One region of the Paenibacillus sp. R-74696 genome, then DNA from elsewhere that is predicted to be linked to it. Evidence: riboswitches for the same ligand, from Rfam matches in the RefSeq annotation. Region 1 holds a riboswitch; the other holds the start of a gene.
The links. A riboswitch is a leader RNA that binds a small molecule or an ion and turns the genes downstream of it on or off. The one in region 1 is predicted to bind cyclic di-GMP.

Region 1 (5,118 bases):
ACCAGCTTCTAGTGCAATAGAGCCAGTAAATAATTTATTCCCTTGGGCTGCCCACTCATCGATAATTAGAGTTCCATTCACATATAATTTGACTCCGCCATTAACATCAGCCTCAAACGTATAGTTCTCTGCATAATAAGGCTGGATTTGTCCGGTCCATCTGACAGAAAACCGTCCATCATTTAGACCTGTTGAAGAAACGGGAGCCTTGCCTTGCAAAGCAGGTTGCTCTAGCACCGTCGTTTTTTCACCATCCAAATTTTCCTCTGTAAAATATTCCGCCTTTAACCCTGCTGCCAAATACTTCAGCTTCGTTGCCCCTTCAGTACCAACTCCGATATTAATAATCGGTTTCTGATTAGCTGTAATGCCGCCTCCGATCGCAACGATGCCTCCGGTCTCAATATTCAAGTGATTGTTGACATGCATATCGCCTTGAATAAATAAATCTCCGCGTTTCACAGAAATATTGGCTTGCTGATTATTGGAAACCAGGCTGCCAACAACCATTTCCTCATCAATATTCATAGTTACATTTGTATTGATATGAAGACTTCCGGGCACAATGACTCTTCCCGCTTGTACATTAAGCAGGCCACTATTATAAGTAAGGCTTCCAGCTATGAAATGGTCCGCAATCGAAACGTTAGAATTATTATTCAAGTGCAAGGAACCTTTGACCCATAAATTCCCTCCCATTGTCCGAGTGGAATCATTCGGTTTTTTAATATCTATAGTCAGCTCGGTGTTCGCATTCATGCTTCCATTGACGACCAACGTTCCATAAACCGTAATGGTCAGCTTATTGTTCGTATTAATCCCCTCTGCAATGACATAAACCGGTTTCGTAGGCGAGCCTAATGTCAATGAGGAATCTAAATTTAAATGGCTCACCGTTACAGCGACCATATCACTGCTGCTGTTATTGATTGCTGCCTCCAGACCTGATGCACTGCAATTATTGCAGGAGATAAATGACGGGTTGGATGCCGCCAGACTGCTTTCGAGCGAAGCCATTTCTGCATTCATATACCGGCTAATTTCCGGATTCAAATCGCCTACCCGAATAAAGGGCAGCGCATTATGCTCATTATTTTGATTGCCAGAAATAATAATTTTATTGCCCTGCAGCTTGTTTTGCTCCGCTGGATTTCCAATTTGCGGCTTTGGAATCGTTTGAATAATAGGCTCTAGAGATTTAATCTCGATATACTGAATAGCGGTTGTATCTTCGCTGCTGCCTGCATGGAGCGTCAGTTTCCCGTCAGCAATGACAACCCCCTTCTGGAAAGTCACTTGTCCGCCAGCTGGCAGCTCCGTATTCTCCCAAAAAGTGTTGCCCTCTACATTAAGCGTATTATTGCTTTCATATACAGAGTTTCCAACACTGACCTTCACGTTATACCTGCCATTCGGCAGCTCAATCTCCCATTCGCCGCCTTCTTGCACTTGAATAGAAGAGTTTTGAAGCGGAGCATCGTAGGTGCTTCCCGTAACCGTAGACTGCGTATGATCCATATTCCAACCATAGAAGTATCCATTATGTGGACCATACTCATTCCCATGGTCGGCCAAATAGCCATCTGCTGCTAAAGCATCAGCTGCTTTAAACTGAATATTAACGCCTCGAAATGCCGTGGCAGCCTTCGTAGAATCGCTCCAGATCGAAGGCAAGAACAATTGAATGATTAATGACAAGCACAATACTCTTATTACACCTTGCTTAATCTGACTAAAATACATTTGAATATCCTCCTCTATTAAGAAAAACGGCTGTCGCCACCCTCTGGCGGCAAATAAAAAAGACCCATTTACTTTTGGCGGCCCGGCTGTCATACGGCAACCATAATGATGGTTTTCCGTGAAGACCCGTGGCTTTGCGTCCCTGTCTTTCGATCAGGTTTGCCTTTTTCAATTTCAATGGGCTTGTTGATTTTCAAACCAACCTTTGAACTAATAGTTCTTTGTACTTAGTATATCGGTTGGATATTTGAAATTTTATACTACATAAGTCATGAAAATAAATATTTTTATTTATCAAATCATCCCTCATTAATAATCCCCCCAGTTAATCCTATTTGAACTCACAATAATCTTCCTTTTCATCTGTTATCTATATCCTAAGTTTTACTATCAACAAAAAAATGCCCAACCCGCAAATCCACAGGCTGGACATATACCATCATATTTAAGTTCACTTCAATATTAATTTAGGTAAAATGATTCAGGCAAAATGACCTATTTCAACCCAAATGCCTGCTCCAGTTCCGTAATCCTCGACTGCTCCATATGCACAATAGCGCCAATGTTTTTCGCTGAAATGGTTGCTTTCGCACTGTATTCGGCTACCTCCAGACGGTCGAAGGCGTTCAGCAGGCTTTGCCCGGTGACGATGACGCAGTCATTTTCGGCAATGACGATGGGCGTGTTCTCCTGAAAAAGCTGTGCCGCCTCCTGCGGCTTTGTATACAAATCTCCATATGGGAGCTTAGGAATATTCCGCAGCAAAATATAGCTTTCCGGAATCGTCCGCGAATCCAGCAGCTCCTCCGTCACCGCAAACGCCATAATATTGGGCGGATGGGCAATAATAACCGAGTTCACATGCGGCTGCGTCTCATAAATATGCTGGTGAAACTGCACCGAGCGGCTAGGCACCTTGCCCGCCTCTTTCTTCCCGTCGTCGATGCGTACGAGATCCGCTGGCACCACATATTTACGGTCCTGATCATACGGCGTAATAATGAAGGAATTTTCACCGACCCGATGGGAAAAGGTCCCCTGTGTGCTCGTAAACAGCCGCTGATCGTAAGAACGCTTAATGAGCTTGCACATCTCCCGACGTGCTTCCTTCTCCTCACTGCTGTAAAAGTCCGGTACGAACGCCTCCAGCAGCACCTCCCTCGTATCCGCCAGCTGTTCGGCCGCCTGCGTTACTGGCGTCCCAATCCGATTTGCCTGAATCTCCATCCGCGCGCAATATTCCAGCGTCTCGAATCTTTGAAAGGCTTCAAATAAATCGCGGCCGCCTACTACGACGCCGTGATTTTCCAGCATAATTGTGTTCAGCCCTTCGCTGAATACATCCGCTATATTTTCACCCAGCTCCGCGCTTCCCGGCAAGCCGTATTTCGCCATACCCACCTCGCCGCAGATCAAATAGTCATTTGGCAGCAGACGGACATTTGGCACTTTACGCACCATGCTGAACGCCACAAGCGCCGGTGGATGTGCATGAACAACCGCCCGAATATCCGGCCTTCTGCGATAAATCATCTGATGAAACGGGTATTCGCTCGATGGCCGATGATTGCCCGCAATCGTACCGTCCGCCTTGACACAAACGATGTCCTGACGCGTCAGCTCCCCCTTGTCGATCCCAGCAGGCGTAATCCAAAGATCGCCATTATCGTCCAAAATCGATAAATTGCCGCCTGAAGTCGTCGTCATGCCATAACCGTAAATGCGCTCCATCATCATAACCAGCTGATCGGAAGGATGTAATAACGTAAATTCCATTTGCGTGTCCCCCTTTTTTTGCATTCACCATCTTTGTTTATATTGTATTACTTTTGTTTGTTTTTGAAAGTGACTTTTCTTACATATCAAAAAAGAATGCCTCAGGCTCATAGATAGCCCCGAAGCATTCCCACACTTTTCAATCTAAAATCACGAAAAATGATCATGATATTTGGAAATTTCATTGCTTATTTTGCCTGTCCTCAATCGGAGTAACGCCAAAAAACATTTTATAGGCTTGAGTGAAATGCGAGAAATTGGAATACCCCACCTTGGCTGCAACCATGCTGATTGGAAGTGTTGTGTTCCGCAGCAGCGTTTTCGCCGTATTCATTTTCTCCGTTGTAATGAAGCTCTTCAAGGAAATATTCATTACACTTTTAAAAAGCCTTGAAACATAGTTTGGTGTCAGATGAACAGCTTCTGCAATATCCGTCCTTCTGATATCATTTTCTATGTTGCAACGAATAAATTGGATAATGATATCTACCTGTCGCTGCGCTTCCTGCTTGGAGACGGATATACTCTGAAAATATTCCATCACATATTTAATCAGATTTTCCATGTCTGCGACACTGGAATAAGAATGAAGCGACTTCTCAAGCCATTCGCTGCCTTCAAAAATATCATTGACCGAAATATTCATATATCCCGCCATATGAGAAATCAGCTGCATAAAATTCTGGTAAAATCGCTTTAAGCGTTTCGCATTTAAATCGCTTTCCTTAGACATTAGCTTAAGATAGAGCAAAACTTCATTTAAAATCAGATCTGGCGAGCCTTTGCTGAGAAACTGATTCCACATTTGTATATCTTCAGCATTTTTTTCGATTTGATGGATCATTTTATCTTGATTCAGCATAAATACATCATCAAGACCCGCCACATTGTCTTCCTTCATTTTTTTAAGCTCATGAAATCTCTTGCCCAGCATGGCAATAGAATGGGAAGAACCGGAGTAACAAGCAATTTTGCATTTAAAATATTTTTGCATAAATTCCCTTAAGGTATCCAATTGCTTTTTAAGAATCCAAGGACTGACTAATACGTTGTCATTGGAATATATAATACTTAAAAAACAGTGGTCTTCCAATGAAATGAGCAGTACCTGCTGGTCATATGCGTCAAAGTGCTCCGTAATAATATTCGACAAGGCATAAGAAAGCGTCGACGCATCCCATACTCCGTAGGAACCCCCATTGCTTTGCATATCAATTAAAGATAAATACACCTGGCTGCTTTCGTTGATTTGTACATTAAAGCTCTTCATATCTGCCAAAAAGCTTTCGAGGCTTGTAGCCTTTTCGGAAAACCATTCTTTAAGCAGCGCCTGCAATATACGTTCACTGTTATTGAAAAGCAGCTTCCCGTAAGAGGAGTATTTTTCGCTCTCCCGTTTGCCCTTTACTTTTTGTATGGCCTGAACAATGGAAAGCTCAATATCTTCATATTTAGCAGGTTGGAGAATATAGTCCTGCCCTCCTAGCTGTACAGCTTCTTTCGCATATTGAAAGTTGGCGTGTGAGGTCAAGAATAAACATGCGACTTCATATTGTTTCTCCTGCACCCACCTTAATAAGTCAAGACCGCTTTCTCCTG
Region 2 (5,118 bases), on a different contig from region 1:
TGAACGGTAGCAGCATCATAGCCTGCGGCAGCCAGCTTGAATTTTTCCATTAGCGTCATGAGTTCGTTGTCCCTTCTATCTTCGAAGTTGTATACGAATATTGTCACGCGCTAATGGCAGGTTTGTCAACCTTTGGCTTGCAGGCCTTCGCTGCGCCTTCCTCTACGCATCCAGCTTTTTGCTGAGCAAGTACAGCATGATGCTCACAAGGATAGCACTGATCACGATTTCAAACGACATAACGCCCCAGTTTCCAATCGAAATTTCGCCTGTTGGGGACATTAAGATTGTCAAGCTTGAAGAGGTAGACTCTGAGGCCATCGTGCCGAATAAATCATCGTTAAACAACCATTTCTCCGCATAGCCCATGAAAAATTGCAGCAGGACGAAGACCGCTATTGCTACCCATGGAAAAAGCTTTTTATTAAAGAGATGCCCCACTGTAATCGAAAAATAGACCATCAGCATCAAAAATAGAACCATCCAAAATATCAAAATAAAAAACAGGACGCCCGTCTCGAAATTAGGCGGATTCAATAAATCCAGTGAGGTGCTTGGAGAGAGCCATTTAAACAGCCAGATATGAAGCAGCACGAGTCCGCTCAGTGCAGCCGATAATATGAATTGCAGCAGAAGAGGCGAAGCGATTGTTTTCCACGTGGCCAGCGGCAATAAGCGGCGACCGTACGATTTAAGGTTATGGGAGTAAGTCTTTGAGGAAAATATGATCAACATGAGGGCAACGAATAAATAGCCCATGAACATTAATGTAAGCGACATTGCAGGCTGCCAATTACGCGTTGCAGTAAAAAAGGAAAGTGCTCCCTGCAAAATAATAAGCGCCGCCGCCGAGCCCATAATTAAATTCGCATTGCGTTTCCAGTCATATTTCAATAAGTTTATCATTCTGAAAATACCTCCCTGAATAGTTCATCTACACTTTTACCATGCTTGGAGCGTATGCTCTCCACATCCTGACGCAGTGAAACTTCGCCGTTCTGAATAAAAATGACTTCATCGAAAACCCGTTCGATATCTGTAATTAAATGCGTCGAGATGAGCACACAGCTGTCTTCATTATAAAATTTAACGATAGCGTCCAAAATTTTGCCCCGCGCGACGGGATCAACGCCGCCTATCGGCTCATCGAGTAAATAAAGCTTAGCTTGACGCGACAGCGACAGCGTGAGCTGCAGCCGCTCATTCATCCCTTTGGATAAAGAGCTAATGCGATCATTGCGATCCAGCTTCAAAAAGTCGAGCATGCTCCCCGCTTTCTCCTGATCGAAATCCTTATAAAAATCACTGAAAAAACGAAGGGCATCCTTCACCCGCATCCACGACTCGGTTACCGGCTGATCCGGCATAAAGGACGTAACCGCCTTTGTCCCGATGCCAATCGGCTCCCCGCAAATTCGAACGCTTCCTGAGGTTGGCTGAATGAGTCCTGCCGCCAGCTTCATGAGTGTACTCTTGCCGCTGCCATTGCTGCCAAGCAGACCAATAATTTTGCCAGCTTCCAGGTTTAAATTAATATTATGCAGCGCTTTTCTCGATCCGTAGTTTTTCGTTACGGCTTGCAGTTCAACAATCTTCTTCATTCGTATATTCTCCCCCCGCCTATTTCTGCTCTTCCTTGCTAACTGCTTCCGATACTATCGCTACAATGTCCTCCTGCTTAAAGCCCAAATCGCGCATCCCCTGAATGAAACGTCCGAGCAAAGCAGCCGCCATCTCTTTTTTAATACTCACAATCGCCGCCTCCTCGCTCGTTACATATCTTCCAAGTCCCCGCCTTGTTTCGACGATGCCTTCACGCTCCAGCTCCTGAAAAGTACGCTGTATCGTATTCGGATTGATTTGCAGCTCCACTGCAAGCTCGCGCACCGAATCGATTTTATCGCCGGGATTAAGCTTCCCGCTAATAATTTGCTGTTTAATGTAGTTCATGATCTGGATGTAGATTGGCTGGTTGTTGTCAAATTCAATCGGCATAAGTCACCTCCGTGTTAATGTGTTAGTGTTATATCTAAATAGTACACTAGTATTCTGTTGTTGTAAAGGGCTGGATAAAAAAAAGGCTGCCTCCAATCGCCCACGGGCGCTGAAAGCAGCTATTTACTCTTTAGTATTCCTTTTTATTGTTCCATTTACTAATCCATTAAAAGCGAGCTTACACCTTGAATACAGCCGCTTTTTCGCGCAAATTAGTGGAAGAGCCCTGTAGTTTCTCAGCTAGCTCTTGAAGCTGAATCGATACCTCAAATTGATCCTCGGACATTCCGCTCATCTGCTCCATTTTGCCATTCACCTCGGAGGAGGTTTGCAGCAGCTTGTCTACAGAACCAACAATATCGGTGATGCCCTTTGTAATTTCATCAATACCGACGGAGATTTCGCCCATTTGCTCGGACAAGACGCTGCTTTGATTTTCCAGGCCGTTAAACATTTCGCTCGCGGTCACCGATGCCTGCTTCGTCGTTTCAATCACTTCTGAGAAGCTGCTCAAGCTCTGGCTGCTGTCGGCAAAATCGTTCTGAATAAGCTTAAGCTCCTTCGTAATATCTTTGGAAATGATATCCGTCTGGCTCGACAGCTTGCGAATCTCCTCTGCTACTACAGCAAACCCTCTGCCATGCTCGCCTGCACGCGCCGATTCAATCGAAGCATTCAGCGACAATAAATTCGTCTGTGTGTTCAAATCCTGGATGCCGCCCAAAAACTTCGTTACATTATTGTAGCGCTCATTAATCCGGTCAAAGGATTCGGTTACTCGGGCAAATTGCTGCACCGTCTGATTGACCATTTGCACGACGCCCTTCATATCGGTGGAGCCTGTGCGCGACGACTCTCTCATTTCTTTCATATCGCGGTTAATATATTCGGTCGAAGCCGCAATTTGCTGCGAGCTTGCCGATATTTGCTCCGTTACGGCCGAGATCGAAGTAGCATCATCATACTGGGTCATCAAAATCGTTTTGCCGTTGCCAATCTCTTCTTTAACCTGCTCGGAAGCGTTCTGATTGCGAACAATCATGTCACCCATATTGCGCGAGGCTTGCAGAACAACCGTGCTTACATCCATAGTCGAACGAAGCGTGTCGCGAAGCGCACTTCCCATTTGCTCCAGCGAACGGTCAATTTGACCAAATTCATCTTGGCGATCCAGCTTCCCATCATAGGTAAAATCGTTATTTTGATAGGAGGCAATTCGCTTCATTAAGCCAACGATGCCTTTTTTCACATTTCGGCTTAACGAATAGGACATGATGAACGGCAAAACGGCAAGCAGCACAATATTGATTATAATAATCGTATTGGCAGCCGCAAGACTTCTGTTCAATGCATCTTGTGTTGCAACCGAATCCACTTCAAGCCATTTTTCTACCGTTTCATTCGCAAAGCTGAGAACAATCGTATATGTACTGACAAGCTGTTTGACCTTGGCGGAACGGTCTTCAATCGAGAGCAGGCTGTGATTGCCGTTTTCTTTATTAAGCTGCTCCAGAGCAAGCCCAAACACATTGCCTTGGTTCGAATAGGCGTTGCCATTATCTCCGTGAGGATATTTCGCATCCAGCGACTCTAGTGTAACCTTCAGATGTTCTACCCGCTCGGGCATCGTCTTAAGCGCCAAATTGATGCCATCATCGCCGGTGCTGCCGTTTTCTACCGCATCAATCATTGAAAGCAGCGTGCGCAGCATTGAATCCGATACACCTTGATATTCTTTTTTGGCCTCCTGAAGCTCATTTGAAGCATTCACTGCACTTCTAACCGAAGCATTTTGCATAAAAATCCAACCGCCAGCCACCACATTAAACAATGTAATTAGTGAAGTGATGAACAGCAGCTTCGTTGTGACCTTTTGTCTCTTCAAGAAATCAGAAATTCTTGATGTCCATTTTAACCATTTTGCCTCTTTCAATCGGTTAATCGCCATTTTCTCTCCATCTCTCCTAATACACTGAAAAAAAACAAAAGCTATTCAACCACCGTTACGAGTTGAATAGCTGAATCAGCCTATAGTCCTGTACCGGTGGTTTGGCAGCCATAGCTTAATACCTTAGGCCCATAACTTTGCGCCCTTATTTTTCAATAAGTTTGCCTTTTTCAGTATGTAATTTTCTATTTATTTCGACACTTTTAAAGTATAATTTAGGGAAACCCTTTTGTAAATTACAAAAAGCGTGATTAGCTGACATGATACTTTGAAACTAGTTCTGAACAACGTTATACTATTAACGAAAGCTAGACATGCAAGAGATTTGAGGGGGTTAATAATGGATTTCCGACTAGATTTAATTGAGGATAAAATCGAATTCTTTGAGGCTTTTGACTTACGAACGCTGGAGAAGCATATTGACCAGCAAATTGAAGCGAATAAGGCACTGCTTTTACAAGTTCACGCCATTAGCCATCATGCGGTCTTTCATCCCGATCGCGGGAAAATGCTGTACAGCGCAGTCGTTCATTTTAAAGTTAAAAAATAGGCCGATTCGGGCATTTGACTGCTGCCCGAATTTTTTTTCGAAAAATTAAAAAAAGGTATTGCATCCTCCTAAAGTTCTGTGGCATAATACATCTTGTGTCCGATTCATAACCACGCCGTTGTAGCTCAACTGGTAGAGCAACTGACTTGTAATCAGTAGGTTGGGGGTTCAAGTCCTCTCGACGGCACCATTTTTTCTCGGGACGTAGCTCAGCTTGGTAGAGCACCTGGTTTGGGACCAGGGGGTCGCATGTTCAAATCGTGTCGTCCCGATATTTAATAAGTTGTTTCAAGCAGGCCCTCTAATCCTAGAAGGGTTTTTTATTTTATTTGACCCTTTTTAGTTTGTGGGCATAAGCCCCTCTGTATGGTTACAAGGTGAAACGGCTGTCGCCGTCCACTGGCGGCGCAGCGCGTTTTATTCCGAGAAATATAGAGCATGGATGGGACAATCAGATCCTTTCCTATATTTTTAAAAAATAAGCCGCGCTTGGCTGGATGCATTACTGCACCCAGCCAAGCGCGGCTTTTCTTTTGCACCATTAGTTTCTCTCAAGAATGCTGCCGAATCATCGCCTCTGCGGTGAGCAGCCCTGACATGGCAACCATCGGCGTTCCTCCGCCGG

Region 2: another riboswitch for cyclic di-GMP. It lies ahead of ACSR9A_RS23100 (methyl-accepting chemotaxis protein); the one in region 1 lies ahead of ACSR9A_RS25825 (fibronectin type III domain-containing protein).

What each region holds. Positions count from the first base shown of each region.
Region 1 covers NZ_JBPULM010000046.1:294,754-299,871, forward strand. Annotated here, with positions in the region: gene ACSR9A_RS25825 (fibronectin type III domain-containing protein) at 1-1,743, opposite strand, end outside; cyclic di-GMP riboswitch class I at 1,817-1,917, opposite strand; gene ACSR9A_RS25830 (class II aldolase/adducin family protein) at 2,239-3,519, opposite strand; gene ACSR9A_RS25835 (response regulator transcription factor) at 3,701-5,118, opposite strand, start outside.
Region 2 covers NZ_JBPULM010000045.1:635,472-640,589, forward strand. Annotated here, with positions in the region: gene ACSR9A_RS23080 (sn-glycerol-1-phosphate dehydrogenase) at 1-59, opposite strand, end outside; gene ACSR9A_RS23085 (hypothetical protein) at 163-906, opposite strand; gene ACSR9A_RS23090 (ABC transporter ATP-binding protein) at 903-1,601, opposite strand; gene ACSR9A_RS23095 (GntR family transcriptional regulator) at 1,621-1,995, opposite strand; gene ACSR9A_RS23100 (methyl-accepting chemotaxis protein) at 2,174-3,943, opposite strand; cyclic di-GMP riboswitch class I at 4,036-4,119, opposite strand; gene ACSR9A_RS23105 (YrzA family protein) at 4,284-4,493, shown strand; tRNA gene ACSR9A_RS23110 (tRNA-Thr) at 4,608-4,683, shown strand; tRNA gene ACSR9A_RS23115 (tRNA-Pro) at 4,692-4,765, shown strand; gene ACSR9A_RS23120 (phytoene desaturase family protein) at 5,045-5,118, opposite strand, start outside.